2 regions of the Labrenzia sp. PO1 genome follow, and region 1 is predicted to be linked to the other one. Evidence: predicted binding sites of a transcription regulator. Region 1 holds the regulator's gene; the other holds the start of a gene.

Region 1 (3,420 bases):
CGGAAGGGCCGGAAACCGCACTGATCGTTGCTCTTCTGGTTGGAGACCGCAGCGGTATAACCGAAGAGCAGGAAGAGATTTTACGGGCCGCCGGATTGGCTCACATTCTTGCAATTTCCGGGCTGCATATGGCGCTCTTTGCCGGTGGCGCCTATGGGGCGGTCTTGCTGCTCTTTTCGTTGGTGCCGATACTGACGCTCAGGTGGCCGGTGCATAAATGGGCCGCGCTTTCAGCCCTTGGTGCTGCTGTTATTTATCTGCTTCTGTCCGGTGGTGCGGTTGCGACGCAACGATCGTTCCTGATGATCGCGATTGTCTTTGTCGGAATTCTGGTGGGGCGACGCGGCCTGACCCTGCGAAGCGTAGCGTTGGCTGGCCTCGTACTCTTGCTGATTGCTCCTGAGCGGTTGTTTTTCCCCGGCTTCCAGATGTCCTTCGCTGCCGTGATCTGCCTGGTCGCCGTATATGACCTGTGGCGGCAGCGAGATCGTTCCCTGTCATCTGGTGAAAGAGTGTCCGGATGGGGCATGGCGACTTGTCTTTACCTCGGCAAGTGGGCTGCAGGGCTGTTCGTAACCGCATTGGTCGCGGGGCTGGCGACCGGCATTATAGGAGCTCATCACTTCAGCCGCATCGCGCCCTATGGCCTTGTCGGCAACTTGCTGGGAATGCCGGTGTTTTCACTTGTTGTGATGCCTATGGGAGTACTTGCATTCGTTCTGATGCCCTTCGGCCTTGCGGCTCTCCCTCTGGCTGTCATGTCTTTCGGAGTTTCACTTCTGTTGAAGGTTGCTTCCTTTACCGCAGCCCTGGATGCCGGCAGCGGAACTTCCGGAAGGCTCGACGGGGCTGCTGCATTGCTGTTGCTATCAGCATTATTTGCCGGATTGTTGGTGCCTGGCAGAAAGCGTGTGCTCGCAGGAGTGCCTCTCGTCGCAGGAATATTGATTGTTCTCACCAGCCGGCCTCCGGATATCCAGATTGCTGCAAGCGGCTCTCGAATAGCTGCCCGCGATGAAACGGGAACTTTGCGTTACGCAGCTAGGGGGAGATCGTTTGCAAGTGATCTCTGGCTGCAGTCGGAAGGAGTGAGGAATGATGCGATCTTGTCGCGCAAGATGAAATCGCCTCAAAGAAATTGCGATGACGACGGTTGTGTCATCAGGGCCTACGTCAATTCAGAGGACGCAGAACGGCTGGATGGCAGGCAATCGTTTCTTGCAATCGCGCAGCCAAAGACATTTGAAGCGTTTCAGCTGGATTGCCGATATGCCGATTTGGTCGTGACCGATCTTGTCGCTCCGGAGAGCTGCGGCGCAGCCCTCGTCCTGGATCACGGTACGCGCACCGAACGTGGTGCCGTCTCCATCTGGCTATCGCCCGGTGATTTCAGCCAGGCCGTAAATGCTACGAGCGGTGCCAGTGCACCGGGCCATCCGCCAAACGAAAATCTGAAAATCGAGAAACTGAAGTTTGCCATCCCTGATCCACCGCGCCCCTGGCATCACCAGGGTACGGTAACGAGAGACAGCCTGCGTCTAGCCGAGCGCGCCTCGGTGGCCGAAGCGCGCGCAGAGGAGTGACTGGTCAATACTGACGAAACAGGGCAACGAGGCGGCCCTGAACACGAACGCGGCCGGGACCGAAGATCCTGGTTTCATAAGCCGGGTTGGCTGCTTCAAGAGCGATGGAAGCGCCTTTCTTGCGCAGCCTCTTCAAGGTGGCTTCTTCATCGTCCACAAGTGCAACAACGATGTCGCCACTGTCGGCGCTGTCGGTCCGGCGGATAAGAACAGTATCACCGTCCAGAATGCCGGCCTCAATCATGGAATCACCACGAACCTCCAGCGCGTAGTGTTCCCCGCGACCAAGCAGGTCCTGCGGCACTGTGATGGAATGGCTGTGTGTTTGAATGGCCTCGATGGGCACACCGGCTGCAATGCGGCCCATGACAGGAATTTCCGTAACACTGGACACCGGCACCGGTGCAGCTTTTTCCGGCTCCGGTTTGCCGAGTGAGCCTTCAATGACTTCAGGTGAGAAGCTGCCTCTTGGTCGTGGAGCACCCAGGCCGGGTGCGATGGAGTCCGGAAGACGAACAACCTCCATGGCTCTGGCCCGGTTCGGCAGGCGCCGGATGAAGCCACGTTCTTCAAGCGCGGTGATCAGGCGGTGAATGCCAGACTTGGAGCGCAGGTCGAGCGCATCCTTCATTTCGTCGAAAGACGGCGGCACACCGGTTTCTTTCAGTCTTTCGTGAATGAACATGAGCAGTTCGTACTGCTTGCGCGTCAGCATGTAGGCGTCCCCTGACCGAGAAAACATCTGGTACAAATCAAGAACATGGTACCTGTTCTCATTGTGTTCTGCAAGGGTAAATGTTCTCTTACTGTTCTTGGCTTCGAACAAGTTGCCGTATTCAATCCGTCTCCGATATCGGATTTAGGTCATCCTTCGATCCGGTCAGGATCAGCAGTTCACAGGTGATCAAAGTCGGCGCGCCACCAGCGGTGAGAATGCCCCGATGCAGTCCACCGTCGAGATCAACGGCGCGGATTGGGATACAAAGCTCTTGTTCCGGATTCGCGCCAGCGTTTTCAGTCAGGAGTATCTCGGAGATCAGACCTGTCATCGGCTGGGCATCGCGAAACGCTGCTCCGGCCAGACTGCCCAGTCCATAGACTTCGTAGGAGGGGGCTTTCAGCTCTTTTGCGAGTTCTTGGATGCTGTCCGTCAGGTCGGCAAACGGAGCGAGTGTGGTGATAAGCGCATTGTAGTCGGTTGTCCGTGACTGTTCGTCATCCTGTTGCACACGAAACAGCGTGAATTCGGTTTCCGGATCCAGCGATGCCACGAAGGCTGCGCCTTGCAGGCCGTACCCTTTGATAGCCCCCTGATGCGCAACCTTCAGCGTATGCGGCAGTAAGTGGCCAAGGTGCTCGACTTCTTCCTCGTGCCAATAAGCGTGTACATGAGCGAACCATTCACCATCTCGTATCCCGAGAATGGCAACTGCGGACTCCAGCGTTGCGCCTTTCGAAGAGTGCGTGTCGCTATACCAGGCTGCATGTCTGTCATCGATTGCACAGGCAGGCATCACAAAGTCGAACGCTTCGAGCATCAGCCCGGAAAGATCGAGAACGGCGGAGCTCAGTCCTTGGTGCGTGGCGAAGCGGCCCAGCGCCTCCAGCAAGGGAGTTTGCTCTGCCAGGGAGATTTCCAATGGTTTCGCCAGACATCTGGCATGGGGGAGCCGATTGATGGCAGAAGGGCCGGGATGACGAATGTCGGACAGAGACCTGGGGGCGGGCCGTCTCACAACAGGCCTTTCTCGGTCAAATGCTCCCGCACCAGTTTCTTGGTGATCTTGCCATAGGCACTTGTCGGCATTGCGGGAATGAAGAGATAACGTGCAGGCAT
Region 2 (3,420 bases), 290 kb from region 1:
AATACTGCTCGTGCATGGAATGGATCCAGCTGGCATCCGTCCCCTTTGCCTGTTCCCGGGCAACGGTCATCCACATCAGGCCGCGAGCTTTTTTCTTGTCCGACGTACCGAGTGCATAGAGCGTTTCACCAAGGCGTGCCTGGGCACCCACATGTCCCTTGAGCGCGGCAAGATTGTACCAACGAACGGCCATGCGGCTGTTGTTTTCCTGGTACATGCGGCCAAGTTCATACTGGGCATCGGCATCGCCGAAATAGGAGGCGGCATGCGTGAAGATCTGACGGGCACGTGATTCATTCTTGGGCACAGCGCCGTCGATGCCGTTCAGATAGTAGGAACCGAGCGCAACGAAGGCGCTTGAGACGAAGGGAGCATCCGGTGCATCGGGTCGATCTTCCCCGTGCTCACGAACGATCTGACTGTAATATTCAAACGCCTTGAGGTCGTCTTCCTTGACGCCGTCGCCCGAGGCATACATTTCGCCCAGCTTCCAGGCGGCCATGGGCTGACCGTTTTCGGCGGCATACTGCAGCGACCCAAGCGCAGCGGCCTTGTCGCCGGAATAATATTGGCGGGCACCGGCCCGCAGTGCTTCAGACGGGGAAAGATCGTTCGGACCGATCGCCCGTGCAGGCGCCGGCTGACCGTCAAAGGCGGCCACGGGCCCTGTCAGGCCGATCAGGATCAACGCACCGAGCACGGTTCCGGCTCTTCCCATGCGTTGAAGCTTTGTGCTGTTCTTAGGCATCCCAGTCACACTATTATCCGTCGGCAACGAAACAGATCCCCGACGGACTTTCTTGTTTTTTGTCCGCGCCAAGCGCATTTGCTGTCTCTTTGGTCCCAAAAGCATATGCCTGCGGGACCCACTGTTTCGGAGTGGCCTAAATTGGCCGATCATTTCGTCTTAAGTTGGGCCATACGACGCCGAAATAAGACCATTTCCTGACACTTTTGTCCGGGCTGTGAACCACTTCAGGAGTTGATCCCGATCTGGTCGTCCCAGACATTAGCGTAACGGGTGACGGGCAAACATGGCCGAACAGGGGCAACGGCGGCAAACCGGGGCCCTGCAAATGACTCTGTCAGTAACTGTTGCGGAATTGGCACATATTGTGACCGCCCCTCTCCCATTCAAGACCCTTATTTCAACACAGGCGGGTTGATGATGTGTTTCCAGATCGGTTTTTTGGGCCCCTGGCTGTTGAAAACGGGGGCTTTTGGCCAATTACCTTTGCCGTTCTATCTTTGTCCTTCAAACTGAGACATGATTCGGTGTAGGTAACAGCGCTGAGTTTGTAGAAACTATGACCCAAGACCCATCAGGCGATACGGAATGAGCGCAAAAGACGATCTGTTTGCAGGCAACGCGGCGGTCTCTGCCCCAATGATACGAGATGAGCCCGCCCCAGCTCCGCAAAAGCCGCGTCCCGTTGCGCCTGTCGCGGTCAGCGACGATTATTCAGCGGCCGACATCGAGGTTCTAGAAGGGCTCGAGCCGGTTCGGCGCCGGCCAGGCATGTATATCGGCGGCACTGACGAAAAGGCGTTGCATCACCTCTTTGCCGAAGTGATCGATAACTCCATGGATGAGGCGGTTGCCGGCCATGCGACGTGGATCGACGTGTCGCTTTCCAGCGATGGCTATCTGACGATCACCGACAACGGCCGCGGTATTCCTGTCGACCCTCACCCGAAGTTCAAGGACAAGTCCGCACTCGAAGTGATCATGACGACGCTGCATGCGGGCGGCAAGTTCGACAGCAAGGTCTATGAGACCTCTGGCGGTCTGCACGGTGTCGGCATTTCCGTGGTCAATGCGCTGTCAGAGGAACTGATTGTAGAGGTCGCACGCAGCCGCAAGCTCTATCGCCAGATTTTCCGCCGCGGTCACGCCCAGGGTCCTCTCCAGCTGGTTGGCGATACCCAGAACAGACGCGGGACCCAGGTCAGCTTCAAACCAGACGATCAAATCTTCGGCAAAGGCGCCAAATTTGTCCCGGCGCGCCTTTTGAAGATGGCTCGGTCCAAGGCCTATCTTTTTGGCGGTGTCGAGATCCGCTGGCACTGCGCACCTGAATTGCTGTCTGAAAAGGACGAGACACCGGCTGAGGCCGTGTTTCACTTCCCCGGCGGTCTTCGCGACTTTCTCAACGAGAGACTGACCAAGGAACGCCGTGTCGTCGACGACGTGTTCTTCGGCCGCACCGACAACGCCGGCAAACACGGGTCCGTGGAATGGGCCGTGAGCTGGTTTGCCGGCGACGGCTTTGTCAGTTCCTACTGCAACACCGTGCCGACACCGGAAGGCGGAACTCACGAAGCGGGTTTCCGATATGCCCTGCTGCGCGGCCTCAAGGCATATGGCGAACTGACAAACAACAAGAAGGCATCCATCATCACCGGCGATGATGTGATGACATCAGCCGGCGGAATGCTGTCCGTCTTCATCCGTGAGCCTGAATTCGTCGGCCAGACCAAAGACAAACTGGCGACCAACGAAGCCACGCGCATTGCAGAGACTGCTGTGCGTGATGCATTTGACCATTGGCTGACAGCCTCCCCCAACCAGGCAAACAAGCTTCTGGAGTGGGTGATCGATCGCGCGGATGAGCGCTTGCGCCGTCGCCAGGAAAAAGACGTCGCCCGCAAGACAGCCGTGCGCAAGCTGCGCCTCCCGGGCAAACTTGCCGACTGCTCGGCAAACCAGTCCGATGGCACCGAACTCTTCATCGTGGAGGGTGACTCGGCAGGTGGCTCGGCCAAACAGGCGCGCAACCGTTCCAACCAGGCCGTCTTGCCGTTGCGCGGCAAGATCCTGAACGTCGCAAACGCCGGCCGCGACAAACTCGTCGCCAACCAGCAGCTTGCCGATCTCATCCAGGCCCTTGGCTGCGGCACGCGCTCCCAATACCGGGAAAGTGACCTGCGGTACGAGAAGATCGTCATCATGACGGATGCTGACGTCGACGGCGCCCACATTGCATCACTTTTGATTACTTTCTTTTACCGCGAAATGCCGGAGCTAATCCGTGGCGGCCATCTCTTCCTGGCCGTGCCACCACTCTATCGTCTCAGCCAGGGGGGGAAGACCCTCTATGCACGCGACGATGCCCATAAAGACGAATTGATGGAGACCGTCTTCAAGGGTAAATCCAAGGTGGAAATCGGCCGTTTCAAGGGTTTGGGTGAAATGTTGCCGGCTCAGCTGAAGGAAACGACGATGGATCCGTCCAAGCGGACCATGCTGAAGGTCGTTGTCGAAGAAGAAGCTGTAACAGACACCAACGACACCGTTGAACGGCTGATGGGCAACAAGCCGGAAGCGCGCTTCCGGTTCATTCAGGACAACGCTGAATTCGCTGAGGATCTTGATATTTAGCCGCAACAGCAGGTATTTTGATCTATATCTTTTTTTGA

Evidence for each region. Region 1 encodes LexA, which represses DNA repair genes until DNA is damaged. Its sites were predicted from a motif close to TGTTCNNNNTGTGTTCNG; they were not measured.
Region 2: parE (DNA topoisomerase IV subunit B) is a predicted target of LexA. The motif match lies at 1,239-1,256, and genes of this name have one in related genera.

What each region holds. Positions count from the first base shown of each region.
Region 1 covers NZ_JAAXCR010000003.1:158,705-162,124, forward strand. The annotation lists gene HCG46_RS15725 (ComEC/Rec2 family competence protein) at 1-1,583, shown strand, start outside; gene lexA (transcriptional repressor LexA) at 1,588-2,298, opposite strand; gene HCG46_RS15735 (hypothetical protein) at 2,420-3,223, opposite strand; gene HCG46_RS15740 (acyl-CoA synthetase) at 3,316-3,420, opposite strand, start outside.
Region 2 covers NZ_JAAXCR010000003.1:446,803-450,222, forward strand. The annotation lists gene HCG46_RS17035 (tetratricopeptide repeat protein) at 1-748, opposite strand, end outside; gene parE (DNA topoisomerase IV subunit B) at 1,337-3,382, shown strand.